3 regions of the Pseudomonas sp. R3-41 genome follow, and region 2 is predicted to be linked to each of the others. Evidence: predicted binding sites of a transcription regulator. Region 2 holds the regulator's gene; each other region holds the start of a gene.
What was found. Region 2 encodes sigma-54, which starts transcription at its own class of promoters, with help from an activator protein. Its sites were predicted from a motif close to ANTGGCATNNANNTTGCTNT; they were not measured.
Positions count from the first base shown of each region.

Region 1: the regulator sigma-54 is predicted to act here: its motif matches at 2,607-2,626, upstream of M1D99_RS04900 (pilin).
Region 3: the regulator sigma-54 is predicted to act here: its motif matches at 8,564-8,583, upstream of glnA (type I glutamate--ammonia ligase).

Region 1 covers NZ_CP096421.1:1,080,951-1,091,532, reverse strand. The annotation lists gene M1D99_RS04915 (DUF748 domain-containing protein) at 1-812, shown strand, start outside; gene M1D99_RS04910 (DUF2845 domain-containing protein) at 814-1,110, shown strand; gene M1D99_RS04905 (BON domain-containing protein) at 1,441-1,794, opposite strand; gene M1D99_RS04900 (pilin) at 2,138-2,560, opposite strand; gene pilB (type IV-A pilus assembly ATPase PilB) at 2,785-4,485, shown strand; gene M1D99_RS04890 (type II secretion system F family protein) at 4,488-5,705, shown strand; gene M1D99_RS04885 (prepilin peptidase) at 5,707-6,576, shown strand; gene coaE (dephospho-CoA kinase) at 6,589-7,212, shown strand; gene yacG (DNA gyrase inhibitor YacG) at 7,209-7,415, shown strand; gene M1D99_RS04870 (hypothetical protein) at 7,562-7,777, opposite strand; gene M1D99_RS04865 (energy-coupling factor ABC transporter permease) at 7,841-8,527, opposite strand; gene M1D99_RS04860 (tautomerase family protein) at 8,547-8,960, opposite strand; gene M1D99_RS04855 (LysR substrate-binding domain-containing protein) at 9,112-10,005, shown strand; gene M1D99_RS04850 (DUF1780 domain-containing protein) at 10,224-10,582, shown strand, end outside.
Region 2 covers NZ_CP096421.1:5,835,347-5,845,928, forward strand. The annotation lists gene M1D99_RS25250 (ATP-binding cassette domain-containing protein) at 1-469, opposite strand, end outside; gene M1D99_RS25255 (KpsF/GutQ family sugar-phosphate isomerase) at 742-1,716, shown strand; gene M1D99_RS25260 (KdsC family phosphatase) at 1,717-2,241, shown strand; gene lptC (LPS export ABC transporter periplasmic protein LptC) at 2,249-2,818, shown strand; gene lptA (lipopolysaccharide transport periplasmic protein LptA) at 2,805-3,350, shown strand; gene lptB (LPS export ABC transporter ATP-binding protein) at 3,350-4,075, shown strand; gene M1D99_RS25280 (RNA polymerase factor sigma-54) at 4,240-5,733, shown strand; gene hpf (ribosome hibernation-promoting factor, HPF/YfiA family) at 5,811-6,119, shown strand; gene ptsN (PTS IIA-like nitrogen regulatory protein PtsN) at 6,132-6,596, shown strand; gene rapZ (RNase adapter RapZ) at 6,599-7,456, shown strand; gene M1D99_RS25300 (HPr family phosphocarrier protein) at 7,472-7,747, shown strand; gene M1D99_RS25305 (ZIP family metal transporter) at 7,917-8,807, opposite strand; gene M1D99_RS25310 (superoxide dismutase) at 8,827-9,450, opposite strand; gene M1D99_RS25315 (hypothetical protein) at 9,453-9,893, opposite strand; gene M1D99_RS25320 (class II fumarate hydratase) at 9,922-10,582, opposite strand, start outside.
Region 3 covers NZ_CP096421.1:6,514,473-6,525,054, forward strand. The annotation lists gene M1D99_RS28115 (DUF2339 domain-containing protein) at 1-1,250, opposite strand, end outside; gene M1D99_RS28120 (glycogen/starch/alpha-glucan phosphorylase) at 1,570-4,020, opposite strand; gene M1D99_RS28125 (YkgJ family cysteine cluster protein) at 4,276-4,713, shown strand; gene typA (translational GTPase TypA) at 4,941-6,761, opposite strand; gene thiI (tRNA uracil 4-sulfurtransferase ThiI) at 6,895-8,349, opposite strand; gene glnA (type I glutamate--ammonia ligase) at 8,678-10,084, shown strand; gene M1D99_RS28145 (chorismate mutase) at 10,207-10,582, shown strand, end outside.

The DNA.
Region 1 (10,582 bases), 2.1 Mb from region 2:
AATTGCAGTTGGGGGAAAAAGTCGACAGCCCGGACGCCGTGAGCCTGCCGCTGAAACTGGCCATCGCGTTGCTCAAGGACTCCGAGGGCAAGATCTCCATCGAACTGCCGGTCAGCGGCAACCTCAACGATCCACAATTCAGCGTCATGCCGATCGTCTGGCAGACCCTGCGCAACCTGGTGGTCCGCGCGGCCCAGGCGCCGTTCAAGCTCATTGGTGGCCTGGTGGCCGGCGGCGGTTCGGAAGACCTGGGCAGCGTCGCATTTGCGCCGGGCTCCAGCGACCTGAGCAAGGATAACGAAGGCACGCTGCTCAAACTCTCCGAAGCCTTGGCCAAACGGCCCGAGCTGCGCCTGGAGATCGAGGGTACCGCCGCCGAAAGCAGCGACGGGCCATTGCTCGCGGCCCAGCGGCTGGAGCGCGAATACCAGTACAACTACTACAAGATGCTCCAGCGTCGGGGTGACAAGGTTCCGGCCCAGGCTTCGCTGATAGAGGTGCCCGAGGATGAAAAGGCACCGCTGCTCGAAGGCATCTACCGCACGCGCCTAAAGACCCAGCCGCCGGCCGAATGGACGCAACTGGATAAAACGGCGCGCATCGAGAAACTGCGCGAAGGCGTGATCAAGTTCTGGAGCGGCAGCGACGTGCTGTTGCGCCAACTGGGACAGGAACGGGCCAGCAGCATCAAGGATTTCCTGGTGGACAAAGGTCAGTTGGCTGACGACCGCGTGTATTTCATCGACGCCAGCCTCGGCCAGGCCGAAAGCGATGGCCGGGTGGTCACGCCTATGCATCTGGATGCCGAATAAGATGAAACCCTGGTACGGGCTCGGCCTGGGTCTATTGCTCGCCGCCGGCCAGGCATCGGCGGCCACCACGCTGCGCTGCGGCAACCAGTTGATCAGCGTCGGCGACCGCTTGAGCGAAGTGCTGCAGAAGTGCGGACAGCCTGCGGCGCGGGATGACTTGGGCTACAAGCGCAGCGTCAATCGCCGGGAAGAATACCCGGTGGAAGAATTGACCTACGGCCCCAACAACGGCATGTATCAGTACCTGCGTTTCGAGGGCAATCGGCTGGTGGAGATCACCAGCAAGCGGGGGCGGTGACCGGGCCGCTACACAATCAGCAGCATATGAGTTGATCGTGCTGCCGCCTTCGCGAGCAAGCCCGCTCCCACAGTGGATCGCATTTTTCCTGAAGAAACTCGGTTCACTGTGGGAGCGGGCTTGCTCGCGAAAAGGGCAACTCGGTCTCCCTGGCTGCCCAGCCCCATATACATTTTCCACCCTGAAATAGAACAGGCCCCCGACACGAATGCCGGAGGCCTGTAATGGCCACATCCCTATGGCCTTTCGCATGAACTCCAAAGCAACGGCAAGCGTATGACTCAGCCCGCTTGCCGTGCCTTCTCCCAGTCCAGGCGAGAAGTCTTGGCCTTACTCGGCCTTCAGGCCGTCAGCCGATACGTCCTTGACGCCCTTGATTTTCTTGGCGATTGCCACAGCGGTGTCTTTTTGTGCTTCAGTGACTTTGGTCATCGAAGACAGGGACACAACACCTTTATTGGTTTCGACTTTGATATCTGTGCCTGGAATGCCTTTTTCAGTGACTAGGTCAGCTTTGACCTTGGTGGTGATCCAGGTATCGGAAACGTCTTCTTTGGCCTCTGTCACTTCGCCTGCAGCCAGCATCATTGGCGCCTGAGTCGCTTGGGTGGTCTCGGCGAATGCGCTAGCCATGGTCAGGGTCAGAGCGGTAGCAGCGGCGGCAGTGATAGCGAACTTCTTCATACGAGTAACTCCTGTTTTTCTCAGAAACCGCCGGAGATGAATCCCGGCAGGGTTAACAGGAGTAGTGCGAAGGCTGTGCCAGTTTTGAAACATTTATAAATTGCTTATGAATCAGCAGGTTAAGCGAAGCGGCGATTTTGGCGATCATGCAAAATGCATGAGCCGCCGATTTTCGACATGCAACTTGCGGGTTTTAGCCTCTTTCTAAGCTTCTGAATTGCGAAGGGTTTTCTGTGGCGAGGGAGCTTGCTCCCGCTGGGCTGCGTAGCAGCCCTTTTGTTGGCCATACGGCGCAAGCAATCTCGCGCCGCGGTCACGGACTAAACCTCAGTGGATAGGATAATCAAGGAGCAACCGCCACTGTGCAGCCACCTGCGGGCAAAAACTCTTCAGCAACATTGGAAGAGCAGCTCCAGGTACCTGTCCCGGCACGACTGAGGATGATCGTTTTACCTACGATGGAAGAAGGCGCTTCCTTTATGGTGCAAGTGACGCTGGCCGTCCCTGCAGCAGCATCACCTGAAACAGACATCGTGCAGTTGTTGCTCGACGCCGGTACGCCCGTATTGGCAGCCGTTGGAGTGGTCCCTTTATTCAAGAGGTCTTCCACCGGCACCTTCAACGAAGAAGCTTCTGCCAGCCCAACCGTCACCTTCGCCCGCGCCTGGTACTTGGAATACTGCGGCAACGCAAACGTCGCCAGAATGCCGATGATCGCCACGACGATCAGCAGCTCGATCAGCGTAAAGCCCTTTTGCTTGTTCATAGACATCTCCCATGCATGAGTCGAAATCTCATGACCTGAAATCGCCATTGCAGGGCACATGCCAACCCTCAAGCCCCATCAATAAAGGGTGTCGATCCCGCACAACGGCGACGTCCTACCTCAACAACCGCACTATCTGACGTTTTTTGTCACCCCGGCCCGCTGGTTTGGCGTGGATGCTTGACTAGGCTATAAGTCATGAACTGTCCGCGTCCGGTATTCCCATGAATGACATCGCCCTCAGCGGCCTGACCAAGCAATTGGTGCTGGCCGAACTGCTCACCGAGCAAAGTGCGCAACAGGCGTATCAACAGGCCCAACGCAGCCGCATCCCCCTGGTCAGCTACCTGGTGCAGAACAAACTGGTCCAGAGCCGCCAGATCGCGGAAATCGCCTCGGAGCATTTCGGCGTGGCCCTGCTGGACCTCAACAGCCTGGACAAGGAAGCCCAACCCACCGGCCTGGTCAGCGAAAAACTGGTGCGTCAGCACCACGCCCTGCCGCTGTGGCGGCGAGGCAACAAGCTGTACGTGGGCATCTCCGACCCGACCAATCACCAGGCCATCAACGACATCCAGTTCAGCACCGGCCTGACCACCGAAGCCATCCTGGTGGAGGACGACAAGCTCAGCGACGCCATCGAAAAATTCTTCGAATCCAGTAGCACCGGCCTGGAAGGCATGGGCGACGTCGACCTCGATGGCCTGGACATCGAATCAATCGACGACACCAAGCAGGACGCCATCGGCGGCCAGGACACCGATGACGCGCCCGTGGTGCGCTTCGTCAACAAGATGTTGCTGGACGCGATCAAGGGCGGCTCTTCCGACCTGCATTTCGAACCCTACGAAAAAACCTACCGGGTGCGGGTGCGCACCGACGGCATGCTGCGGGAAGTGGCCAAGCCGCCGATCCAATTGGCGACCCGCATCGCCGCCCGCCTGAAGGTCATGGCCAGCCTCGATATTTCCGAGCGGCGCAAACCCCAGGACGGCCGGCTGAAAATGCGCCTGTCGAAAACCAAGTCCATCGACTTCCGGGTCAACACCCTGCCCACACTCTGGGGCGAAAAAGTGGTGATCCGGATCCTCGACCCGTCCAGCGCGCAAATGGGCATCGATGCCCTGGGCTACGAGCCGGATCAGAAAGACCTGTACATGACCGCCCTCAAGCAACCGCAAGGGCTGATCCTGGTCACCGGCCCGACCGGCTCGGGCAAGACCGTGTCGCTGTACACCGGACTGAACATCCTCAACACCGTGGACATCAACATTTCCACCGCCGAAGACCCGGTGGAAATCAACATGGAAGGCATCAACCAGGTCAACGTGAACCCACGCCAGGGGCTGGACTTCGCCCAGGCCCTGCGCTCGTTCCTGCGCCAGGACCCGGACGTGATCATGGTCGGCGAGATCCGCGACCTGGAAACCGCCGAGATCGCCATCAAGGCCGCCCAGACCGGGCACCTGGTGCTGTCCACCCTGCACACCAACAGCGCCGCCGAAACCTTGATCCGCTTGCAGAACATGGGCATTCCGGGGTTCAACATCGCCACCGCCGTGCACCTGATCATCGCCCAGCGGCTGGCGCGCAAGCTGTGCAGCCACTGCAAGAGGGCCATCGAGATTCCCGAGGAAACCTTGCTCAAGGAAGGTTTCCCCCGGGAACGCATCGGCACATTCACGATCTATGAGCCGGTCGGTTGCGAACAGTGCAACCACGGTTACAAAGGGCGCGTGGGGGTTTACGAAGTGGTCAAGAACACGCCCGAGCTGCAACGGTTGATCATGGCCGAGGGCAACTCGCTGGAAATCGATCTGCAGATGCGCAACGACGGCTTCAATGACCTGCGCGCATCGGGGCTGCTCAAAGTGATGCAGGGCGTCACCAGCCTCGAAGAAATCAACCGGGTCACCAAGGATTGAACATGGCGGTCAAGGCAGTCAAAACCGATGTGTACACCTGGGAAGGCAAGGACCGCAAAGGCACGAAAATGACCGGTGAGCTGACGGGCCAGAGCCCGGCCCTGGTCAAGGCACAACTGCGCAAGCAAGGCATCAACCCGGAGAAGGTCCGCAAGAAATCCACCTCGATATTCAGCAAGGGCAAGCGCATCAAGCCGCTGGACATCGCCCTCTTCACCCGCCAGATGGCCACGATGCTCAAGGCTGGCGTACCGCTGCTGCAAGCGTTCGACATCATCGGCGAGGGCTTCGACAACCCCAACATGCGCAAACTGGTGGATACGGTGAAGCAGGAAGTTGCCGCCGGCAACAGCTTCGCCGCCTCGCTGCGCAAATGTCCGCAGTACTTCGACGAGCTGTATTGCAACCTGGTGGACGCCGGTGAACAGGCCGGTGCCCTGGATACGCTGCTGGACCGGGTCGCGACCTACAAGGAAAAGAGCGAAGCCCTCAAGGCCAAGATCAAGAAAGCCATGACTTACCCGACGGCGGTGATACTCGTCGCAGCGGTGGTCACGGGCATCCTGCTGGTCAAGGTGGTGCCGCAGTTCGAATCGGTCTTCTCCGGGTTCGGGGCGCAGCTGCCGGCCTTCACGGTGATGGTCATCGGCCTGTCGGAGCTCATGCAGGAGTGGTGGTGGATGCTGCTGGGCGGTTTGGCCGGGGCGTTTTTCGGGGTGAAATATGCCCTCAAGCGGTCCCAGGCGTTTCGTGACTGGCGGGACAAATGGCTACTCAAGCTCCCCTTGATCGGCACCTTGATGTACAAGTCCGCGGTGGCTCGCTTTGCCCGCACGCTCTCGACCACCTTCGCCGCCGGCGTGCCGCTGGTCGAAGCCCTCGATTCGGTGTCGGGCGCCACCGGCAACGTGGTATTCAAGCGCGCCGTGCAGCGCATCCGCCAGGACGTCTCCACCGGCATGCAGTTGAATTTTTCCATGCGCGCGTCGGGGATCTTTCCGAACCTGGCCATCCAGATGACCGCCATCGGCGAGGAATCCGGCGCACTGGACGACATGCTCGACAAGGTCGCGAGCTTTTATGAGGCCGAAGTGGACAATCTGGTGGACAACCTCACCAGCCTGATGGAACCCTTCATCATGGTGATCCTGGGGATCGTCGTCGGTGGCCTGGTGGTTGCCATGTACTTGCCCATCTTTCAACTCGGCTCTGCGATCTGACATGCCCTTGAGCGAATTTTTCGTGCTGTATCCCCTGGCTTTCGTGCTCGTTGCGGCATTGCTCGGCCTGATCATCGGCAGCTTCCTCAACGTGCTGGTGTGGCGCCTGCCGAAGATGCTCGACCGCGAATGGCGCTTGCAAGCCCACGATTTGCTGGGCCTGCCGGCTGAGGCCCCGGGGCCGGTCTATAACCTGATGTTGCCCCACTCCCAGTGCCCGCACTGCGACCATCGCATCCGCGCCTGGGAAAACATCCCCGTGCTCAGCTACGTGATGTTGCGCGGCCGCTGTTCGAGCTGCGCCGCGCCCATTGGCAAGCGTTACCCCCTGACCGAAGTGGCCTGCGGCGCGTTGTCGGCGTTCGTCGCCTGGCATTTCGGCTTTGGCTGGCAGGCCGGCATGGTGATGGTGTTGACCTGGGGCCTGCTGGGCATGAGCCTGATCGACGCCGAGCACCAATTGCTGCCCGATACCTTGGTGCTGCCGTTGTTGTGGCTGGGCTTGATCGTCAACAGCTTCGGCCTGTTCGTTCCCTTGGACCAGGCGATGTGGGGCGCGGTGGTCGGCTACCTGGCGCTGTGGTCGGTGTTCTGGGTGTTCAAGCTGATCACCGGCAAGGAAGGCATGGGCTACGGGGACTTCAAGCTGCTGGCAATGCTGGGCGCCTGGGGCGGTTGGCAAATCCTGCCGCTGACGCTGCTCTTGTCGTCGCTGGTGGGCGCCGTTATCGGGGTCATTGTGCTGCGCCTGCGTGACGCTCCCGGGTCGACACAAATTCCCTTTGGGCCTTATCTGGCCATTGCCGGCTGGATTGCCTTGCTCTGGGGTGGTCAAATAACCGACTTCTACTGGCGGTCTGTCGGTTTCTAATGTCGATCTTTTATGAATAACCCTTTGGAAAAACCCTGGATCCTCGGCCTGACCGGCGGCATCGGCAGCGGCAAGAGCGCGGCGGCCCAGCATTTTATCGATCTGGGTGTGCACGCCGTCGACGCCGATCACGCCGCACGCTGGGTGGTCGAGCCCGGGCGCCCGGCGCTGGCGAAAATCGCCGAACACTTCGGCCCAGGCGTATTACAGGCCGACGGCGCCCTGGACCGTGCGGCGCTGCGCAAGCTGATTTTCGAGCAGGCCGAGGAACGCCGCTGGCTCGAAGCACTGCTGCATCCGTTGATCGCCGAGGAAATCGCCCATCACCTGGCCCAGGCACAATCGCCCTACGCGATCCTGGTGTCGCCTCTGCTGATCGAGTCAGGCCAGTACGCCATGACCCAGCGGATCCTGGTGATCGACGCGCCAGAACAACTGCAGATCGAACGTACCTTACAGCGCGACCAGACCAGCGAGCAGCAGGTCCAAGCGATCCTCAAGGCCCAATCCAGCCGCCAGGATCGCCTGAGCCATGCCGACGACGTGGTGGTCAACGACCGCGACCTCGCCTGGCTGCACAGCGAGGTCGAGCGCCTGCATCACTTTTACCTTACTTTGCGTGGAGGCCAATCATGAGCCAAACCCCAACCGTTGATTGTCCAACCTGTGGCGCCCCCGTGGAATGGAGCCCGGAGAGCAAATTCCGGCCGTTCTGTTCCGACCGCTGCAAACTGATCGACCTGGGAGCCTGGGCGTCGGAAGAACACAAGATCCCCGTGGCCCCGGACGCCGAGGATGAGTTGTTCAGCGAAGACTTCGAGCCTCGCTCCCATCACTAAGGCCCGGTCTGAATCATTGTGGCGAGGGAGCTTGGTCCCGCTGGGGCGCGTAGCGTCCCCCAAAAAACGATGAGTGCTTCGCACTCAAGCGGGAGCAAGCTCCCTCGCCACAGGCTCATTGTCATCTCAGGTAAAGGAGTTATCCCCTAAGGCCGCATGAAACCGTAATCCTGTTCATCGTCGAGGTTTTCCGCCAGGAAACTCAACTCGTCGGCCAGGTCTTCAGCGCTGCGCACGGTCTTGCTCTGCTGCACGATGGCACTGAGCAAGGCACGCAGGCTCAAGCCCGGGTCGAAACCGATCTCCATTGCGGCATCGTGGCTACGCCTGATCTCTTGTCTGGCCCACTCATAAACACTCATGGTTGTGCTCCTGGAAGTTTTCCAGAGCATGAAGGGCGTGTGATGGAGCAGCCTTGACGTGAATCAAGGCTTGTCATCATCGTTCCACGGCGCCGACAGGTAGCGCGTGCGGTTGAAGGTCTCCAGCCATTCGGGGCTGAACACCACCAACGCACTGATCACCATGCCGTTAATGAACGCCTCGGGGAAAATGATCAGCCAGAGGTAGCCGATGAAATCCTCCAGCCAGTAAGGCATGGCGAATATCCCGTCGTACCACAGCAGGCCAAGCCCAAGCAGCAGGCACGCCAATGCCGAAAGCGCGGCGGCGAGAAACCCCGAACAGAAGATGTAGACGAACAGATTGCGTGGCTGGGCGCGCTCCACCAGGATCGCGCAGCATTCGGTGATAAGCACCGGCAGCAAGATCAGCAGCGCGCCGTTGACCCCGACCGCCGCCATGTCCTGGCGTCCCAGCAGCACCAGCGCAAGCTGCGCGCACAAGCCACCCAGGATCGCCAACGGCCAGTCCAGCAGCAACGTCACGGCGGTCATGCCGATGAAATGATACGAGACACCCGTATCGAAATCCCGGCGTACCAGCCACAGCATGAACAACGCCAGCACCGTGCCGAATAACAGATGCTGGCGACGGCTGTCGGTGAACAGCTCTACCCACGGTGCCCGCACCACGGCCCAGGCCAACACCGGCACATACACCAGCCAGCCGGCCGCCTGGGTCTGCGAGGAGAGCAGTTCGGCACCGATCATGGGTTACTCCGTTCGTTCGCTATTGGGGAGCGACACTTCCTGGTTGTTGTACCAGAGCCATTGCAAACCTACCAAAGCCTACCGACCAATCCGAATAGTCATTCTCATGCATGAAGATGAAAACGTCTTGTGGACGAACCTGGGCTTGAATACCGAGGTTGTCGGCAATTTTTTTGTAGAGCTCGCGCTTCATCGCATCACTGCGGCCCCTGCGCATCGTAATCTCAATCACGATCAAATGGTCTGAACGATCCACACCGTTAAACGTGCGGCTGTAGAAAAACTGCTCGGGATCGTAGTCCGTGACCAGGTTGAACAATTCATCCTCGGGCATGCCAATGCTCTCGACCAGCGCTTGGTGTATGCCCTCGACAATGCGCTGGCGTTGCGACTGGCTGGTGCCCTTGGTGACGGCTGTACGAACGAATGGCATGTGAGTTGCTCTCAATTGATTGGGGAAGTTCTCCCCAGTCGTCGCGACGTCAAACAATCGTCAAGCCCCAGGAAGCCGAGGAATTCTGCGAAATCCCCACCGTACCGGATACCGATTTATACGCCCGATGTAATTGAGTTAAAGTCACTTCATGAAACGTCACCTACCCCCATTGAATGCACTGCGTACCTTCGAGGCGGCTGCCCGCCTGGGCAAGATGAATGCGGCCGCCGAAGAGTTGTCCGTCACCCCGGGCGCTGTCAGTCGCCAGGTCCGTCAGTTGGAGCTGAGCCTTGGCGTGGACCTGTTCGAAGGCCCAAAGAACAAACCGCAGCTCACCCCTGCCGGGCAAGAACTCCTGCCAGAATTGACGGCCGCGCTGGATCAGATCGAGGCCGCGGTGGGCAGGGTCCGAGACACGGCGACCGGCACCCTGGACGTGTCCTGTTTCAGCACGTTCACGGTCAAGTGGCTGATCCCACGTCTTTTCGACTTCAATACAACTTACCCGCAGATCAAGATCCGCTTGAGTTCACCGATCCATGGGACCGACCCGGGGCGGGACCGTTATGACGTGATGATCACGGCAGAACAGGACGTCGTGGATGAATGCAAAAACACCGTCCTGTTGTTCCCCGAACGCTTGGGCATCGTCTTGGCGCCGTCCTTATCCGCGCGTATCCAACTGACTGACTTGAGCTCGATTTTTCGCCATCCCCTCCTGCACACCAAAACCCGTCCGGATGCCTGGGCGAACTGGGGCGATGCGATGGGATACCCCGCCAGCGCGCCGGCCGGACTGGAATACGAGCACTATTACTTTACGTTGGAGGCGGCGATTGCCGGCTTGGGGATTGGTGTCGCGCCATGGCACCTGGTGGCCGATGACATTCGCCTGGGTCGCCTGGTGGCACCGTTCGGATTTCAGCCAAGCCGCTACACCTACATTGCCAAGCGCAGCGCGCAACACAGCAAGAAACGGGATCTTTTCTGCGCCTGGTTGGCGCGTCAGGCTGAACAGGATGGCCTGCCGGGGCCTGCCTGAGGTTCATCCTGTGGGAGCGGGCTTGCTCGCGAAGGCGGCATTACAGTCAACGATGATGTTGAATGTGCTGTCCTCTTCGCGAGCAAGCCCGCTCCTACAATGGGGCCTGCGGTGTACATGAGTTTTGTGGCAACAGCATTACCTGCCTGAGCGAAAATTTCGCCCCATCACAGCAGCTTTATTTTTTTTGACCACATTTGAACGCTAAGCTTGGGCTCATGGATGACTCCGATTACTTACGCCTGCTGACCATCGCGGCCGAGCAAGCCAACGCCTTTCTTTCCAATGCCCGCAAATGGGAGCGTGAGCGTTGGGTCTGCCAGCGCCTGCTGCAAGGGCTGAACGTGCCTTATCGGGCCGACGAGTTCGCCCCGGCCGGGGAGCCGCCGGACGTACTGTTTCGCGATGCCAATTTCGAGGTATTTTTCGTGCTCGACGAGGGCCGTCGCCTCAATGATGAATGGCGCGATGAACTGCAACGCCGCCGCAGCGCCTTTTCCCTGAGCCAACTGGTGCGGCGCGAAGCCAAGCCCAGGCGGATCCCAGCCAATGAATTCCTGCTGCGCCTGGCCCCGAC
Region 2 (10,582 bases):
GCGCCAGCGCGACACGACGCTTCATGCCACCGGACAGCTCGTCCGGCATCAGGTCGATGGCGCCGCGCAGCCCGACGGCCTGCAATTTGAGCAGGACGATGTCGCGGATCATTTCTTCCGGCAGGTCGGTATGGACCCGCAGCGGGAACGCCACGTTCTCGAACACATCGAGGTCGGTGAACAGCGCGCCGCTCTGGAACAACACCCCCATGTGCTTGCGCGCATCGAACAGGTCGCTGCGAGACAATTGGGGAAGATTCTGGCCATTGACCCAGACTTCGCCGGCGCTGGGACGCAGCTGCGCGCCCATCAGCCGCAGCAGCGTGGTCTTGCCACACCCGGAGGGCCCCATGATGCCGGTGACCTTGCCCCGTGGTATGCGAATATCGATGTCATTGAAAATGCTGCGCGTCCCTCGCTTGAAGGACAGTCCCTTCAGCTCGACCGCGTAGGCGTTGTCGGCACTCATCTAAACTCCTTGCGATGCAGCCTCACATTCGAATGCCTTGGGCAGCCGACAAGCGTCGCTACCGCCGGCAGCGAACCGGCGGCGAACTATATCACTGCAACAGCGAAGCGCCCAAGGCCAACGGCCCCGCCGTTAAGCCTGGCTTAAGGTAAAAAGTCTGATATTACGTCGAACCTTGCAGCCGCCAGCACAAAGCATGACGAACTTACGTGAGGGAATTGTTCATTGCCGCTATAATCGCCGCCTTTTCATCGGGCTATACGATTTCTGACATGAACCAATCCAGCGACCTGATTCAATCGGCACAACGTACCATCCGCCTCGAGCTTGAAGCCGTGCAAGGCTTGCTGGCCCATATCGACGCTGATTTCGTACGCGCCTGCGAGATGATTCTGGCCAGCAAGGGCCGCGTGGTCGTGGTCGGCATGGGCAAGTCCGGGCACATCGGCAACAAGATCGCCGCCACCCTCGCCAGCACCGGCACCACGGCCTTTTTTGTCCACCCGGCCGAGGCCAGCCACGGCGACATGGGCATGATCACCCGGGACGACGTCATCCTGGCCTTGTCCAACTCCGGCTCCACCAATGAAATCATCACGTTGCTGCCGTTGATCAAACGCCTGGGCATCCAGTTGATCAGCATGACCGGCAACCCGGACTCGCCGCTGGCCAAGGCCGCCGAAGTGAACCTCAATGTTCATGTCGAACACGAAGCCTGCCCGCTGAACCTGGCGCCGACCTCCTCCACCACCGCAGCCCTGGTCATGGGCGACGCCCTGGCCGTGGCGCTGCTGGAGGCCCGGGGCTTCACCGCGGAAGACTTCGCCTTTTCCCATCCCGGTGGTGCCCTTGGCCGTCGCCTGCTGCTGAAAGTCGAAAACGTGATGCACGCCGGCCAGGCATTGCCACAGGTTGTGCGCGGCACGCTGCTCAAGGACGCGCTCATGGAGATGACCCGCAAGGGACTGGGCATGACGGTAGTGCTGGAAGCCGACGGCAAGCTCGCCGGGATCTTTACCGACGGCGACCTGCGCCGCACCCTGGACCGCGCCATCGACATCCACAGCGCGACCATCGAGCAAGTCATGACGCCCCACGGCAAGACCGCCCGTGCCGAGATGCTCGCCGCCGAGGCCCTGAAAATCATGGAAGACCACAAAATCAGTGCCCTGGTCGTCGTCGATGGCGAAGACCGTCCGGTGGGCGCCCTGAACATGCACGATTTGCTGCGCGCGGGAGTCATGTAAATGAACACAGACCTGTTGCAACGGGGCCAAGCCATCAAGCTGGCCGTGTTCGATGTGGACGGCGTACTGACTGACGGTCGCCTGTATTTCCTCGAAGACGGCAGCGAGTTCAAGACCTTCAACACCCTCGACGGCCAAGGCATCAAGATGTTGATGGCCGCCGGCGTGCAGACCGCTATCATCAGTGGCCGAAAGACCCCGGTGGTCGAGCGGCGCGCGAAGAACCTCGGCATCCCGCACCTTTACCAGGGGCGCGAAGACAAACTGGTGGTGCTGGACGAACTCTTGGGCCAACTCAACCTAAGCTATGAACAAGTGGCCTATCTCGGTGACGACCTGCCGGACCTGCCGGTGATTCGCCGGGTCGGCCTGGGCATGGCCGTCGCCAACGCGGCCAGTTTCGTGCGCGAGCACGCCCACGGAATCACCACGGCGCGAGGCGGCGAAGGTGCCGCCCGCGAATTCTGTGAACTGATCCTGCGCGCCCAGGGCCGTCTCGAAGCGGCCAACGCCGCGTACCTGTGAGCCATTTATGCTGAGCAAAAAGATTCGCACCGTTGTGGTGTTTGCCTGTATCGCGGCGATTTTCGCCGCGGTGGGCTATTGGAACATCAGCCCTGAACGGTTTCTCGACCAGCCTGCGGCCCAAGTCGAGGAAAAGATCGACTGGTACGCGACCAACACCCACACCCTGCAGTACCTGCCCGACGGCAAAGTGCAATATGAGATGACGTCCGACAAGGTCGACCACGTCAAGGCCACTGACATTACGCTGGTCACCAAGCCGGACTTGAACATATTCCGCGGCACCGATTTTCCCTGGCATGTGCAGAGCGAGCACGCCGAAGTCAATTCCGGTGGCACCGAAGTGGAACTGATCGACTCGGTACGCATCGCCCGGACCGACGAAAAAAACCGTGCGACCATCATCACCAGCACACGCATGACGGTATTCCCGCAGCAAGAATATGCGCAGACCGAGCAACCCGTTAGAATCGACGGCGCCGGGGGTGTATCGACCGGCACGGGAATGAAGGCGTATTTGAAGGAAAGCAGGATACACCTGCTATCGAACGTAAGAGGACAGTATGAAGCTCGCTAAAACCCTCCCTATTTTGCTCAGTCTGGGCGCAGCACTGGGAAGCGCGAGCGCCTGGGCTCTTCCCACCGACCGCGACCAGCCTATCCGCATCCAGGCCGACGACGCGCAACTCGACGACAAGAATGGCGTCGCCACCTATAAAGGCGACGTGATCATCACCCAAGGCTCGATGAAGGTCACCGGCAACACCGTGACCATCACCCGCACCCAGTCCGGCGATATCGACGTGGTGACCTCGGTGGGCAACCTGGCCTATTTCGAGCAGATGCAAACCGCGGGCGACACCAAGCCGGTACAAGGCTACGGCGTTACCATCCAATATCACGCCTCCCAGGATCGCGTGGTCCTGATCGACCGCGCCAAGGTCGTCGACAAGGACAACAACGTCACCCAAGGCGAGAAAATCGTCTACGACACCAACAAGAAACTCGCCAGCGCCGGTCGCGCCACCGGCAGCAAGGTGACCGAGCAGCGTCCGCGGATCGACATGGTGATCCAGCCTAAAAAGAAAACCGAGCAGAAGGCCCAGTAATGGCAACTCTGAAAGCTCAGCACTTGGCCAAGAGCTACAAGAGCCGTCAAGTCGTGCGTGATGTCAGCCTGTCCATCGACAGCGGCCAGATCGTCGGCCTGCTCGGCCCCAATGGCGCGGGCAAGACTACTTGCTTCTATATGATCGTCGGCCTGGTCCAGGCCGATCAGGGTCGCGTACTGATCGACGACCTGGATGTCAGCCACCAGCCGATGCACGGCCGCGCGAAGGCCGGTATCGGCTATTTGCCGCAAGAAGCGTCGATCTTCCGCAAACTGTCGGTGGCCGACAACATCATGGCGATCCTCGAGACCCGCAAGGAACTCGACAAGGCCGGCCGTCGCCAGGAGCTGGAAAGCCTGTTACAGGAATTCCACATCAGCCACATTCGCGACAACCTGGGCATGAGCCTGTCTGGTGGTGAACGGCGTCGCGTGGAAATCGCCCGCGCCCTGGCCACCGCGCCGAAATTCATCCTGCTCGACGAACCGTTCGCCGGCGTGGACCCGATCTCGGTGGGGGACATCAAGCAGATCATCCATCACCTCAAGGCCAAGGGCATCGGCGTACTGATCACCGACCACAACGTGCGCGAGACGCTGGATATCTGCGAAACCGCCTACATTGTCAATGACGGCCAGTTGATCGCCGAAGGTGACTCCGCTGCGATCCTGGCCAACGACCTGGTCAAGGAAGTGTACCTGGGCCATGAGTTCCGCCTGTAAGCACACGTGTCTGGCGAATTGCCGGGGCGTCGTTTAATTTTATTATGGCGACGCTCTAGGCAAACACTTCAGTTTCAGGCATATAATTTGCTTAAGTTTGGCGCTTCGGCGCCCTGTAGTGGATGGCGCATGTGCGCCGGCGAATAAGGTGTTAAGCCCCTGCCATGAAACCATCGCTAGTCTTGAGAATGGGCCAGCAGCTGACGATGACACCGCAGCTGCAACAGGCCATCCGCCTGCTCCAATTGTCGACCCTGGACCTGCAACAGGAAATCCAGGAGGCCCTGGAGTCCAATCCGATGCTCGAACGCCAGGAAGAAGGCGACGACTTCGATAACACCGATCCGCTGGCCGACAACGTCGAGCAGAAGACCAATACCGAGATCCCGGAACCGTCCTACCAGGAAGCCGCCCCGACGGTGGACAACCTCGAGGAAGGCGAATGGAACGAACGCATTCCCAACGAGCTGCCCGTGGACACGGCCTGGGAAGACGTCTACCAGACCAGCGCCAGCAACCTGCCAAGCAGCGATGACGACGAGTGGGACTTCACCACCCGCACCTCTGCCGGCGAGAGCCTGCAAAGCCACTTGTTGTGGCAACTGAACCTGGCGCCGATGTCCGACACCGATCGCCTGATCGCCGTGACCCTGATCGATTGCATCAACAACCAGGGCTACCTGGACGAGACCCTCGAGGAGATCCTCGAAGCCTTCGACCCCGAGCTCGACATCGAGCTGGACGAGATCGAAGCCGTCCTCCATCGCATCCAGCAGTTCGAGCCGGCCGGCATCGGCGCTCGCAACCTGGGCGAGTGCCTGTTGCTGCAATTGCGCCAGTTGTCCGCCAAGACACCGTGGCTGGCCGAAGCCAAGCGACTGGTCACCGATTACATCGACCTGCTGGGCGGTCGCGACTACAGCCAACTGATGCGCCGCATGAAGCTCAAGGAAGATGAGCTGCGCCAGGTCATCGAGCTGGTGCAGAGCCTCAACCCGCGCCCCGGCTCGCAGATCGAATCCACCGAGCCTGAGTACGTGGTGCCCGACGTGATCGTGCGCAAGCACAATGATCGCTGGCTGGTGGAGCTCAACCAGGAGTCGGTGCCCAAGCTGCGCGTCAACGCCCAGTACGCTGGCTTCGTCAAGCGTGCCGACACCAGCGCCGACAACACCTTCATGCGCAATCAGCTGCAGGAAGCCCGCTGGTTCATCAAGAGCTTGCAAAGCCGCAACGAAACATTGATGAAAGTTGCCACCCAGATCGTCGAGCATCAGCGCGGCTTCCTGGAGTACGGCGATGAAGCGATGAAACCGTTGGTCCTGCATGACATTGCCGAAGCCGTGGGCATGCACGAATCGACGATTTCCCGGGTGACCACCCAGAAATTCATGCATACCCCCCGGGGCATCTATGAATTGAAATACTTTTTCTCCAGCCACGTCAGCACCTCCGAAGGCGGCGAATGCTCGTCCACGGCCATCCGCGCGATCATCAAAAAACTGGTGGCTGCGGAAAATCAGAAAAAGCCGTTGAGTGACAGCAAGATCGCTGGTTTACTGGAGGCACAAGGCATTCAGGTGGCCCGCCGTACCGTCGCCAAGTACCGTGAATCCCTCGGGATCGCGCCTTCGAGCGAGCGCAAGCGGTTGATGTAACAAGGCCACGCCACAGCGTTCCAGTGGCAGGCATTTCTGCCTGCCGCTTTATGCACTGGCAACGAAGGAGAAGCTGTATGCAAGTCAACATCAGTGGACACCAACTGGAAGTGACCGAACCCCTGCGCACCTACATCGGCGAAAAACTCGACCGATTGGAGAGGCATTTCGACAAGATCACCAACGTGCAAGTCACGATGAACGTCGAGAAGCTGCTGCAGAAAATCGAAGCCACGCTGCATATTCCCGGCGGAGAAGTGGTTGCCAACGCAGAGCACACAGACATGTATGCCGCGATTGACCTGCTGACCGACAAGCTGGATCGCCAACTCAAAAAGCATAAGGAAAAGACCCAGAGCCTCCTCCAGGGCGCTACCGGTCGTTAACCCCCCCAATCCATGATCCGACTAGAAACCATCCTGACCCCCGGCCGTTCCCAAGTGAACGCGCCGGGCGGCAGTAAAAAGAAAGCCCTCGAACAAATTGCCAACCTGATCCACCGCGAGGTGCCTGATCTGGTGATGCAGGACGTCTTCGAGGCCCTGGTTGCCCGTGAAAAACTCGGTTCCACCGGTTTTGGCAACGGCATCGCCATTCCTCACTGCCGTCTCAAGGGGTGTGCCGCGCCGATCAGCGCATTGTTGCACCTTGATACCCCCATAGATTTCGACGCCATCGACGGCGCCCCGGTCGACCTGCTGTTTGTATTGCTGGTTCCGGAAGCGGCGACCGATGCGCACCTCGAGCTGCTGCGCCAGATTGCCAGCATGCTGGACCGCAAGGAAGTGCGCGAAAAACTGCGCAGCGCACCGAGTAACGAAGCTTTGTACCAGGTGGTCCTGGACGAGCAGAACGGTCATTAAACATGCGCATGATCATCGTCAGTGGCCGCTCCGGCTCCGGTAAAAGCACGGCCCTCAACGTGCTTGAGGACAGCGGCTACTATTGCATCGACAACCTGCCCGCCGGCCTGCTGCCGGAACTGGCCGAGCGCGCCCTGATCCACACGGAACTGGCGCAGTCGCTGGTGGCGGTGTCCATCGATGCGCGCAATCTGCCGAGCCACCTGTCGCGCTTCCCTGAACTGCTCGAGGAAGTGCGCAGCCGGCATATCCAGTGCGATGTGTTGTACCTGGATGCCGATGAGGAGACGCTGCTCAAGCGCTTTTCCGAAACCCGCCGGCGCCACCCCCTGAGCAACGCCAACCGCTCCCTGGCCGAAGCCATCGAGGATGAAAGCCAACTGCTGGGGCCGATTGCCGACCTGGCCGACCTGAAGGTCAACACCACGCACCTGAACCTGTATCAGCTACGTGACACGATCAAGCTGCGCCTGCTGAACCAACCGGAGCCGGGCACGGCGTTCCTGGTGGAGTCGTTCGGTTTCAAGCGTGGCATGCCGGTGGACGCCGACCTGGTGTTCGATGTGCGCTGCCTGCCCAACCCCTATTGGAAGCCGGAATTGCGCGAGCAGTCCGGGCTTGACCAACCGGTGATCGACTACCTGGCCGCACAGCCGGACGTCGAGGAAATGTACCAGGACATCTCCAGCTACCTGCTCAAATGGCTACCCCGCTTTGCCGCGAGCAATCGCGCCTACGTCACGATTGCCATCGGCTGTACCGGCGGTCATCACCGCTCCGTCTACCTGACCGAACGCCTGGGTCAGCTCCTGCAACAATCCCTGAAGAATGTCCAGGTTCGCCACCGCGACCTCAGCTAAAGGATTCACATCGCGATGCCTGCTCGGGAAATTGAAATCATCAACAAGCTGGGTTTGCATGCCCGAGCGTCGGCAAAATTCGTCGGTGTGGCGGGAAAGTTTCCAGATACCACCATCAGGGTCGGACGTACGCCCGAGAGCACCGTCGACGGTAAAAGCATCATGGCGATGATGATGCTCGCCGCTGGCAAGGGCACGAAGATTCACCTGAGCACTGAAGGGGAGCAGGCGCAGGAAGCGATGGATGCGCTGGTGGCGCTGATCAACAACTACTTTGACGAAGGCGAATAACCGCCCCTGGACTCGAGCCGAGCTTAGTTGTGGCGAGGGAGCTTGCTCCCGCTCGGCTGCGAAGCAGCCGTAAATCCACAGCAGGAAAACACAACGGGGCCTGCTTCGCAGGCCAGCGGGAGCAAGCTCCCTCGCCACAACAGCACAAACGCATGGCCCCTGGATTGCATCAGGCCAACGCCGTATCCAACACCATCATCAGACAAAACCCCACCAGCAATCCCAGGCTCGCCAATTTCTCGTAACCATTGCGACGGGATTCGGGAATCACCTCATGGGTCACCACCAGCAGCATCGCCCCGGCCGCCAAGGCCAGACCCAGGGGCAAGAGCATCTCGGCCAGGCTCACCAACCAGGCGCACAACAGCGCGAACACGGGTTCGACCAGCCCGGACGCGGCGCCAATCAGGAACGCCTTCACCCGCGACATACCCGCCGCGGCCAGCACCAGCGCGATCACCAGCCCTTCGGGGACATCCTGCAAGGCGATACCCATTGCCAGGCTGTCGGCATCCGGCATGCCGCCGCCTGCGGACACGCCCACCGCCATGCCTTCTGGAATGTTGTGGGCGATGATGGCGAACACGAACAACCAGATCCGCGGCGCAATGACCGGACGTCCTGGCGCTGCGACCAGCCGTTCGGGGCTGGCTGAGACCTTGCGGTCCACCAGGTACAGCCCGAACGCCCCCGACATGATGCCAAAACAGATAAGACCGCTGGCGGCCCAAGGCGTGAGCCCCAGTTGCTCGGCCGCGGCAATGCCCGGCACGATCAGCGAAAACGCCGTGGCGGCGAGCATTACCCCGGCCCCGAAGCCTAGCAGCGAATCGCTCACAGCCTGGGGCATGCGTCGAATGACCAGCACCGGCACGGCCCCCAGCGCGGTACCCAAGGCGCACAACCCACCGCCTTGAAGCGCCCGCAACAGCTTGGGCTCCAGGTCCAGCCACGCCAGGCCCTGGGCCGCCAACAACGTCATGCCGGCCAACAGCAACAGCGACCCCAAGGCATAGCGGAACATCCGTCCGCCGCCAATCGCCAGTGTTTGAGTGTCCATGATCAGCCTTGGGTTGTGTTCATGAAGGACTTGAAGCCAGCGCTGCCTGATAGCGTCGGGCAACTTCAGGCCAATTGATCACGTTGTAGAAGGCGTTGATGTATTCAGGTCGACGGTTCTGGTAGCGCAAGTAATAGGCGTGCTCCCAAACGTCGAGACCAAGAATCGGCGTGTTGCCATTCATCAACGGACTGTCCTGGTTGCCGCTGCTTTCCACCACCAGGGTCTTTTGCGGGGTCACGCTCAACCAGGCCCAGCCGCTGCCAAACCGGGTCAGCGCCGCTTTGGTGAAGGCTTCCTTGAAACGCTCGATGCCGCCCAGTTGCGCGTCGATCGCCGCCGCCAGGGCGCCCTCGGGCTGGCCGCCGCCCTGGGGCGTCATCACTTCCCAGAACAACGAATGGTTGGCGTGACCACCGCCCTGATTGATCACTGCGGCCTTCAGGCTTTGTGGCAACTGCTCCACGCTGGCCACCAGTTTTTCGACGGGCCATTCGGCGTATTCGGTGCCATCCACCGCCGCGTTGAGGTTATTGATGTAGGTCTGGTGGTGCTTGGTGTAGTGGATCTCCATGGTTTGCGCATCGATGTGCGGTTCCAGGGCGTCGTAGGCGTAAGGCAATGCAGGCAAGGTAAAAGCCATGTTCAATGAACTCCATGATGAAGAGGGGCATAGCGCGGCCGGGGCGTGGTGGCATTGCAGTGCAGCAGACGTTGGGTACGCGGGTACTCACCGTGCTCGCTGATGAAATTCAGCAGTTCGACATAGGTCTTGTGGCTCTGGCGTTGCGCAGCGGCGCGCAGGGCCGGTGCCAGGCGTTCGTCCTGCATTGTCTGCAACAACCGCTGGTGGATCGCGCACAAGTATTCGGCGCTCTCCTCCGGCTGGTTCAAGCGCAGGTGAAGGTCCGCCAGGTTGTGGTGGGAGACGACGCAGGCAGCCACGGCTTCGTCGGCGTCCGCCCAACGCTCGAACAACACTTGGGCCAGCGCCAGGGCTTGCAGGTAGGCTTCGCGGGCATCCACCAGCTCGCCTTGCATGAAACAGCGATTGGCCCGTTCGATCGTACGTTTCCAATGTTCCATGATGAGTCCTCCACACAGGTGTCGGGGGTTACACGCCGCCAGCGGTGAGCTTCTCCGGGTCCAGCAGGACTTCGAGTTCGCTGCGCGTCAGGTCGGTGTGTTCCAGGGCGACATCGATGACCGGCCGGCCTTGCTGGTAAGCCTTCTTGGCGATTTCAGCGGCCTTCTGGTAACCGATGATCGGGTTCAGCGCGGTCACCAGGATCGGGTTGCGCGACAACGCTTCCTTGAGCCTGGCTTCGTTGACCTTGAACGTGGCGATGGCCTTGTCCGCCAGCAAGCGGCTGGCGCTGGACATCAGGGTGATGCTGCTCAGCAGGTTCTGGGCAATGATCGGCAGCATCACGTTCAATTCGAAATTGCCTGATTGACCGGCGATGGTGATCACCGTGTCGTTGCCGATCACCTGGGCGGCCACCATCGCGGTGGCTTCAGGAATGACCGGGTTGACCTTGCCGGGCATGATCGAGGAACCCGGCTGCAAGACCTCGAGTTCGATCTCGCCCAGGCCTGCCAGCGGCCCGGAATTCATCCAGCGCAGGTCGTTGGCGATTTTCATCAGCGACACGGCCGTGGTCTTGAGCTGCCCGGAAACCGCCACGGCGCTGTCTTGGGAGCCGATCAAGGCGAACAGGTTCTTGCCTGGGGTGAATTGCACCTGGGTCAATTGCGTCAGTTGCTGGCTGAAC
Region 3 (10,582 bases), 680 kb from region 2:
ACGTAATCGCCCTTGCGCGCCGACCAGCGCAGCAACGCCTCGCGGCTAGCGTCTTCGGGAGCGTCGCTCATTTCCAACAATTTGCGCCGCGTGAACAGCAAGCCAATCGCCAGGTAGATGAGGAAGAACAGGATCAGGAACGGCTCGGTGCTCCACAGCAGTTCCGGTGCGTAGGAACGCAGGCCCCAGGCGAAACCGATGCCGAAGGTACCGACAAAACCGATCAGGTTGAGCAGGCGCCAGGCCTTGAACCAGGCGATTGCAAGGATGCCGGCATTGAGCAGGATGAAATAGCTGAACAGGGCAACGTGGTTGCCGCTGCCGGTGGAGGTCAGGATCGGGGCGGCAAACCCGCCCAGCGCCGCCGCAGCAGCCAGGCCCATGGCGTTCTGGGTAACCGCGAGGATCGCCGAGAACACCGTGACCGCCACCAGCAAACCCAGGGCCGCCTTGGAGTCGAGCAACGGATGCAGGCGCATGGCGGCGAACACCGTCAGGTACAGCACGGCGATCCCGGTCCCCTGGAGCATCAGCGCATAACTGCTGTTGCGTTGGCGCAACCACCAGCCCAGGCCCAGCAGGCCCAACGCACTGGCCGCGACACCGGCATAACGCACTTCGATTGGCACCACCATGCCTTCGGTGGCGTAGCGCAGCAGGAACGCCAGGCCGAGGAACAACAGCAGCACACCGACTCGCAGCACGGTGTTGCCGCCAAACAGCCAGTTGCGCGCGCCCGTCACGGCGCGGTCGAACAGATTCGGGCCACGCGGGGCCGCCGGCTCCGCAGCGATCGGCTCCAGGGGCAAAGGGGCAAAGTCGCGGTTGGCACGTCGACTGGACGTCTCTGGCGCGGGTTTCCAAATGTTCTCGGGCAACGGCTGGCTGGCCTGGCTGGCCATCGCGGAAACGGGTTCGAGGTCTGTCGGCAATTCCCAGACGAGCTGCGGCTCGCTACGCGTCGCGGGCTGCGCGGCCTGGGGCACGGCAACCTCGGGCGCTGGCGTCGGATCAGGCGGTTCGGCCACCTTGCCGCGTTCGAGAACCGCCAGGCGGGCTTCCAACGTGAGCACGCTCTGCTGGGCTTCCTGCAACAAGATCTGTTGCTTGGCCGCCTGGACTCCCAGGCGCCCCAGTCGAAACGCCTGGGCGATGCCAAGCCCCACCAGTGCGCCTATCAGCGCATCGGCGAACGACTCGTCCACCACCCAGCCGAGTGCCAGGCCCAACAACGTCAAGATCCATTGCATGGTCGATATCCCTAAGCGGCCCGTTGCGGGCGTAACCGGGGTGATGCGGTGCCTGGATCAGTCTAGTGGAAAACCCCCAAGCCCTGTGGGAGCGAGCTGTGTGGGAGCAAGGCTTGCTCGCGATCCAGGCGCTGCGGTCCTCAAGAGACCGCGGCGTTTTCATCGCGGGCAAGCCTTGCTCCCACACAGTTCGCTCCCACATTGGATGGTTGGCATTTCCAGTACCGAGTCCGGCTGCACAGCCCGGCGAAACTGGCGCCTAGTATATCGACGAAGCCCAACCGCCGTTGGGCTTCGCTCACATTTCTTGCAGTAAAGGCTATTCCAGGGCTTTCCAGATGTCGGTGGCGTATTCCCGGATGGTCCGGTCCGAGGAGAACCAGCCCATGCGCGCGGTGTTGAGCACCGCCGAGCGCCACCATTGCTTGGAGTCGTGCCACTTCTCCTCGACCTTGGCCTGGGCGTTCCAGTAGGCGTCGAAATCGGCGCACACCAGGAAGCGGTCGTAATCCACCAGCGAGTCCACCAGCCCGGTGTAGCGCATCGGATCGTCCGGCGAGAACACCCCGCCACGAATCGCCTGCAGCACATCATTGAGCCGATGGGACGCGGCGATGTCCGGCGCGGCGCTGAATTCGCCGTTGCGCTTGCGCGCCTCCACCTGCTCGGCGGTCAGGCCGAAGATGAACATGTGCTCGCCACCGACGCGGTCATGCATCTCCACGTTGGCGCCGTCCATGGTGCCGATGGTCAGCGCACCGTTGAGGCCGAACTTCATGTTGCTGGTACCCGAGGCCTCGAAACCGGCGGTAGAAATCTGCTCCGACAAGTCCGCCGCCGGGATGATGCTTTCGGCCAGGCTGACGTTGTAGTTGGGCAGGAACACCACCTTGAGCAAGCCGCGCACGGTCGGGTCGTTGTTCACCACCCGGGCGATGTCGTTGGTCAATTTGATGATCAGCTTGGCCTGGTGATAACTGGCGGCGGCCTTGCCGGCGAAGATCTTCACCCGCGGCACCCAGTCCACTTCCGGCTCGGCACGAATCGCCTGGTACAGCGCCACGGTGTGCATCAGGTTGAGCAACTGGCGCTTGTACTCGTGGATCCGCTTGACCTGCACGTCGAACATCGCCGCCGGGTTGACGGCGATGCCCAATCGTTCATGAATCAAGTAAGCCAGGGCCTTCTTGCTGTGCAGGCGCTGCTCGGCGAACTGCTTGCGAAACGCCGGCTTGTCGGCAAACGGTTCCAGTTCGATCAAGCGCTCCTCTGGGTTGTCGAGCACGCTCGGGCCGAGGGCGTCGACCATCATCGACGTCAATTCAGCGTTGGCCTGGAACAGCCAGCGGCGGAAGGTGATGCCGTTGGTCTTGTTGTTGATCCGCTCCGGATAGAGCTTGTGCAGCTCGGAGAACACCGTGCTGCGCATCAACTGGGTATGCAGCCCGGACACGCCATTGACGCTGTGGGAACCGAGGAACGCCAGGTTGCCCATGCGCACCCGGCGGCCGTTGTCCTCCTCGATCAGCGACACCGCGCGCAGGACGTCGAAATCGTGCACACCCTTGGCCCGCAGCGAATCGATGTGCTGGGCGTTGATCAGGTAGATGATCTGCATGTGCCGGGGCAACATGCGCTCCATCAACCCCACCGGCCAGGTCTCCAGGGCTTCGGGCAACAGCGTGTGGTTGGTGTAGGACAGCGTGTCCTGGGTGACCTGCCAGGCCGCGTCCCAGGCCACGTCGTAGACGTCCACCAATTGCCGCATCAACTCGGCCACGGCAATGGACGGGTGCGTGTCGTTGAGCTGGATGGCCGCGTGATCGCCCAGGGTCAGCACCGAGGTGTGCATGTTGCGATGCCGGCGCAGCAAGTCCTGCAACGAGGCGGCGACGAAAAAATACTCCTGGCGCAGGCGCAGCTCCTGCCCGGCTTCGGTGCTGTCGGCTGGGTACAGCACGCGGGAAATACTCTCGGCCCGGGCCACTTCCGCTACCGCGCCCAAGTGGTCGCCGGCATTGAAGCGCTCCAGGTGCAACTCTTCCATGGCCCGGGCACGCCACAGGCGCAGGGTGTTGACGCTCGCGCCGCGCCAGCCCACCACCGGCGTGTCATAGGCAATGGCCCGCACGGTTTCGGCCGGAGACCAGACCTGGCGGGTCTTGCCGGTGTCGTCGGTGACGGTCTCGACGCTGCCGCCAAAGCCGATCGGGTAGACCACTTCCGGACGTTCGAACTCCCACGGGTTGCCGAAATCCAGCCAGTGCTCGGTCTGCTCCTGCTGCCAGCCGTCGACGATGGCCTGGCGGAACAAGCCGTGTTCGTAACGAATACCGTAGCCATGGCCGGCGATACCCAGTGTGGACATGCTTTCCATGAAGCACGCCGCCAGGCGGCCAAGGCCACCGTTGCCCAGCGCCGCGTCGGGCTCGAGCAGGCGGATGCGCTCCAGGTCCACGCCCAGCTCAGTCAAGGCCTCACGGGCGGTGTCCAGCAAGCCGAGGTTGCTCAGGCTGTCGTAGAGCAAGCGACCGATGAGAAATTCCAGGGAAAGGTAATAGACCCGCTTCTGGCCCTTGCGGTAGATCTGCCGCGTGTGGTCCATCCAGTGTTCGACCATGTGGTCGCGGGCGGCGAGGGCAATGGCTTCGAACCAATCGTGATCAAACGCATGATCGGGGTCCTTGCCGACGGCATAAGTGAGTTTGGTCAACACGGCGTCGCGAAATGCCGCAACTTCAGCTTCGCGAACAAGTGGTTCTTGAGTCATTGATAAGACCTCGAACGAGCATGGAATTGTCTGAGCCTAGACGGTCTGACAGACGGTACAGGCTCTTGGTTCGGTGGATTTCCCCGAGTGCCGGAGAATCGCCGCCATGAAATTGCCGGATGGCCGAATGAATGCAGGGGCCGTGCCGGTCCGGACAGGTTTTACCGGGATGCAAAAAAAAACCGGCAGATGGTCGTTCAAAATTTCACCAGTCCCGGTATGATCGCGCGCCCTGATGCATGCTGGTAAACCGTGATGATGAAGCCCAACCTGATCGCCGCCGCGGAGATCGACCGACTCGATACCTGGGCCAAGTACTCCGCCCCGATGTGCGGTTCCTGCGTGTCGAGCTGCTGCACGCTGCCGGTGGAGGTCAAGATCAAGGACCTGATCCGCATTGGCATCGTCGATGAGTTCGAACTGGGCGACCCACCGAAGAACATCGCCAAGCGCCTGCAAAAGGAAGGGATCGTCGAGCGCTACAACCAGAAGTCGGAAATCTTCACGCTCCAGCGCATGAGCAACAACGATTGCCTTTATCTGGACCGCAAGAGCCGGTTGTGCACCATTTACGAAAAGCGCCCGGACACCTGCCGCAACCATCCGCGGGTCGGGCCACGGCCAGGCTATTGCGCCTACAAGCCCAAGGAAGTGGAGCGCGAGCGCAACCCGCGGACGTTGGACAAGTTTTGATCAACTGATAGTTTCTGCGGCGTTTGGCCGATAGCTTTCGCGAGCAAGCCCGCTCCCACAATGGATCTACGGCGGATACAAAATCTGTGCCCACTGAAAATCAACTGTGGGAGCGGGCTTGCTCGCGAAGGGGCCCTATCAGACACCCAATAATTCCCAGGCATAAAAAAACGCCCCTGATCTCACGACCGGGGGCGTTTTTTTTCAGCTGCTAACTAAGTCGAAACTCAGTTGCCGCTTTTCTTGGCAGCGCGGGTACGCTCGCTTTCGCCAAGGATTTTCTTACGCAGGCGAATCGACTTAGGCGTCACTTCACACAGCTCGTCTTCCTGTACGAACTCCAGCGCTTGTTCCAGGGTGAACTTGACCGGCGGAACCAGGGCGATGGTTTCGTCCTTGCCCGAAGCACGCATGTTGTCGAGCTTCTTGCCTTTGGTTGGGTTCACGCCCAGGTCGTTGTCGCGGCTGTTCAGGCCGACGATTTGACCTTCGTAGATATCCTGGCCGTGCTCGACGAACAGCTTGCCGCGCGCTTGCAGGGTCTCCAGCGAGTAGGTCAGGGCCTTGCCGGTGGCAACCGATACCAGCACGCCGTTCTGACGGCCGGACATGTCGCCGGACTTCATCACGTCGTAACGATCGAAGATCGAGGTCAGGATGCCGCCACCGGAGGTCAGGGTCAGGAACTCGTTACGGAAACCGATCAGGCCACGGGCCGGGATGTTGTACTCAAGGCGCACACGGCCCTTGCCATCCGGAACCATGTTGGTCAGGTCGCCTTTACGCAGGCCCATTTGTTCCATGATCGCGCCCTGGGATTCTTCCGGCAGGTCGATGGTCACGTTTTCGTACGGTTCGTGCTTGACGCCATCGACCATGCGGATGATCACTTCAGGACGACCCACGCCCATTTCGAAGCCTTCGCGACGCATGGTTTCGATCAGTACCGAGAGGTGCAGCTCACCACGGCCGGAGACCTTGAACTTGTCGGCCGAGTCGCCTTCTTCAACGCGCAGGGCAACGTTGTAGAGCAGTTCCTTGTCCAGGCGTTCCTTGATGTTACGGCTGGTCACGAACTTGCCTTCGCGGCCGCAGAACGGCGAGTCGTTGACCTGGAAGGTCATCGAAACGGTAGGTTCGTCAACGGTCAGCGGCTTCATCGCTTCGACGTTCAGTGGGTCGCACAGAGTGTCGGAGATGAACAGCTGGTCGAAGCCGCTGATGCAGACGATGTCGCCGGCCGCTGCTTCTTCAACGTCGATGCGGTGCAGGCCGTGGTGACCCATCAGCTTGAGGATACGACCGTTGCGCTTCTTGCCTTCAGCGTCGATGGCAACCACCGGGGTGTTCGGCTTGATGCGACCACGGGCGATACGGCCAACACCGATCACACCCAGGAAGCTGTTGTAGTCCAGTGCCGAGATCTGCATCTGGAACGGACCGTCACGGTCGACTTTCGGTGCCGGTACGTCGTCGACGATCGACTGGTACAGCGGGGTCATGTCTTCCGCCATGGCGGTGTGGTCCAGGCCGGCAATGCCGTTCAGGGCCGAGGCGTAGACGACTTTGAAGTCCAGCTGTTCTTCGGTGGCACCCAGGTTGTCGAACAGGTCGAAGATCTGGTCCAGAACCCAGTCCGGACGCGCGCCTGGACGGTCAACCTTGTTGATGACCACGATCGGACGCAGGCCGGCTTCGAACGCCTTCTTGGTCACGAAACGGGTTTGCGGCATAGGGCCGTCTTGAGCGTCAACCAGCAGCAGTACGGAGTCGACCATCGACATCACGCGCTCTACTTCACCACCGAAGTCGGCGTGGCCCGGGGTGTCCACGATGTTGATGTGGTAGCCGTTCCAGTTGATGGCGGTGTTTTTCGCCAGGATGGTAATACCGCGCTCTTTTTCCTGGTCGTTGGAGTCCATCACGCGCTCGTCGTTGAGCTCGTTGCGCTCCAGGGTGCCGGATTGACGCAAGAGTTTGTCTACCAGGGTGGTCTTACCATGGTCAACGTGAGCAATGATGGCGATGTTGCGTAGATTTTCGATCACTTGTGTATCTCGATCAGAGGATTCGGTGTGCTGACAGGTCGTGGCAGCGATTTACGTTGAGTCCGACAGTTACAGCGTGTCGGCGGCGTCGGGGGGCCGGTGACGCAGGCCACAGGCAAACAGCCCCGGGCACTTAGCTCGGTCGATAAACGCGCACATTGGCATGCCCCTCACTGAGCAAATGGTGGGCATGCAGGCGACTCATCACGCCTTTGTCGCAATACAGCAGGTACTGGCGAGTAGGGTCCAGTTCCTTGAAACGCGCGTTCACGGCATAGAACGGCATCGTTTTTACCTCGATGCCGGCGACACTCAGCGGGTCGTCTTCAGCATCATCCGGGTGGCGGATGTCGATGATGATCTGACCGGCCAGCGCTTCGCCGACTTCTTCAATTTGAACATCCTGGCCCAATTCATCGATAACCCGATCAATCGGCACCAGCCTGGCGTTTTCGAGCGCACGCTCGAGCACCGCCATGTCGAATTCTTTCTCTTCGTGCTCTACCCGCCCGCGCTTGGCCGCCGTCTTCGGATTGACCGAGATGACGCCGCAATACTCCGGCATGTGCCGGGCAAACTCGGCGGTGCCGATTTCATTGGCCTGGTCGATGATGTCCTGCTTGTGGCTGGCGATCAGTGGACGCAAGACCAGCTTCTCGGTCACGCAGTCGATCACCGACAGGTTCGGCAACGTCTGGCTCGACACCTGGGAGATCGCCTCGCCGGTCACCAGCGCGTCGATTTGCAGGCGGTCGGCAATTCGTGAAGCGGCGCGCAACATCATACGCTTCAAAATGACGCCCATATGACTGTTATCGACTTTGCCGAGAATCTCGCCCAGGACTTCCTCGAACGGCACACTCACAAATAACACGCGTTGGGAGCTGCCGTACTTCTTCCAGATGAAGTGCGCCACTTCCATCACGCCCAATTCATGGGCGCGCCCGCCCAGGTTGAAGAAGCAGAAATGGCTCATCAACCCGCGACGCATGATCTGATAGGCGGCTACCGTGGAGTCGAAGCCACCGGACATCAGCACCAGGGTCTGCTCCAGCGAACCCAGCGGATAACCGCCGATGCTGTTGTGCTGGCTGTGGATCACGAATAGCCGCTGGTCGCGAATTTCGATGCGGACTTCGATTTCCGGATCTTTCAACGAAATACCGGCCGCGCCGCATTGCCGGCGCAATTGGCTGCCGACGTACTTCTCCACATCCATCGAGCTGAACGCATGCTTGCCCGCACGCTTGCAACGCACCGAAAAGATCTTGCCGGTCAGTGCGTCACCATAATGAAGCATGCACTTGGCAAGGATGTCGTCGAAATCACCCAACGGGTATTCATCGACTTGCAGAAAATGCGCGATGCCCGGCATGCAGCTCAGGCGCTCGGTCATTTCCTTGAGGACCTTGGGTTCGCTGACACGGGTTTCCAGCTCGAGGTTGTCCCACACGCCATTCACCACCACAGCCGGGTCCAGGTCTCGGAGCACGGCACGGATGTTCTTGGCCAACTGGCGGATGAAACGCATCCGTACCGGGCGGCTCTTGATGGTGATCTCGGGGAAGACTTTTACGATTAGTTTCATGAAAACAGCGCGCGAACGGCCAGCCGAAAAAGGGGGGCGCGGATTATAGCGGAAATTGCTCAAGGTTTAACCAGTTTCTGTGCAGATGGTTTTGCATGCACCAAAACAGGTCATTATCGATTGACGGCGCCACATTGCAGTGCGTTATTGTCTGACAATCTGTGATTTACGCCTTTAAAAGCGAGGATTTGGTGCAAAAAACCCATGGTGGGGCACTGGCATGCAATTTGCTCCCTTGTGAGGCAGGTTGCCTTGGCAGAGTATTCGCGCCGGCATCACCCATATCTAAGGGCACTCCACTACCCGCCCGAAGCCACCCGGAGGACATATGTCGAAGTCGGTTCAACTCATCAAAGATCATGACGTCAAGTGGATTGATCTGCGCTTCACTGACACCAAAGGCACTCAACATCACGTGACCATGCCGGCCCGTGATGCGCTGGACGACGAATTCTTCGAAATCGGCAAGATGTTCGACGGTTCCTCCATCTCCGGCTGGAAAGGCATCGAAGCCTCCGACATGATCCTGATGCCGGACGACGAAACCGCCGTCCTGGACCCGTTCACCGAAGAGCCGACCCTGATCCTGGTCTGCGACATCATCGAACCTTCGACCATGCAAGGCTATGACCGCGACCCACGCGCCATCGCCCACCGTGCCGAGGAATACCTGAAGTCCACCGGTATCGGCGACACCGCTTTCTTCGGTCCTGAGCCTGAGTTCTTCATCTTCGACTCGGTCAAGTTCAAGTCCGACATCTCCGGCTCGATGTTCAAGATCTTCTCCGAACAAGGTTCGTGGATGTCCGACCAGGACGTGGAAGGCGGCAACAAAGGCCACCGCCCAGGTATCAAGGGCGGTTACTTCCCGGTTCCACCGTTCGACTTCGACCACGAGATCCGTACCTCCATGTGCAACGCACTGGAAGAAATGGGCCAGACCGTCGAAGTTCACCACCACGAAGTGGCGACTGCCGGCCAGAACGAAATCGGCGTGAAATTCAACACGCTGGTCAAGAAGGCTGACGAAGTTCAGACCCTCAAGTACTGCGTGCACAACGTGGCTGACGCCTACGGCCGCACCGCGACCTTCATGCCGAAGCCTCTGTACGGCGACAACGGTTCGGGCATGCACGTTCACATGTCGATCTCCAAGGACGGCAAGAACACCTTCGCAGGCGAAGGCTATGCCGGCCTGTCGGACACTGCCCTGTACTTCATCGGCGGTATCATCAAGCACGGTAAGGCCCTGAACGGCTTCACCAACCCGTCGACCAACTCCTACAAGCGTCTGGTCCCAGGCTTCGAAGCACCGGTCATGCTGGCCTACTCGGCTCGCAACCGTTCCGCCTCGATCCGTATTCCTTATGTGAACAGCCCTAAAGCCCGCCGTATCGAAGCACGCTTCCCGGATCCGGCTGCCAACCCGTACCTGGCTTTCGCTGCACTGATGATGGCCGGCCTGGATGGTATCCAGAACAAGATCCACCCTGGCGATGCTGCTGACAAAAACCTGTATGACCTGCCGCCTGAAGAGGCCAAGGAAATCCCACAGGTCTGTGGCAGCCTGAAAGAAGCCCTGGAAGAGCTGGACAAGGGCCGTGCCTTCCTGACCAAGGGCGGCGTATTCAGCGATGACTTCATCGACGCTTACATCGCACTGAAGAGCGAAGAAGAAATCAAGGTTCGCACCTTCGTACACCCACTGGAATATGAGCTGTACTACAGCTGCTGATCCAGTAAGCGCCGCCACGCACGGCGTGAACTAAAGAGAGGCCTCCTTCGGGAGGCCTTTTTTATGGGTGCAGGTTAAGTGCATGATGCCTCGTCGCTCCCCCACAGAAGACGAGACTGACCATGACGTTGCGCTTCAAGCTCTGCCTTGCCCTGTCTGCCGCGCTGCTGGCTACCACCGCCGAAGCCGCCTCGACCCGCGCCCCTGACGACCTCACCCCGCTGCTCAACGCCATTGGCGAACGCCTGGCCATCGCCGACCAGGTAGCGTTGAGCAAATGGGACAGTGGCAAACCTGTGGAGGACCGTCAGCGCGAGCGTGAAGTCATTGCCGCCGCCGTTGCCCAGGCGCCGGCCTACAAGCTGAGTGGTGAAACCGTGGAAGCGTTTTTCGCCGCCCAGATAGAAGCCAACAAAATGGTGCAATACATCAACTTGTCCGACTGGGCCCTGGACGGCAAGGCCCCGGACCTGCCACGCCCGGACTTGGTAGGCGAGA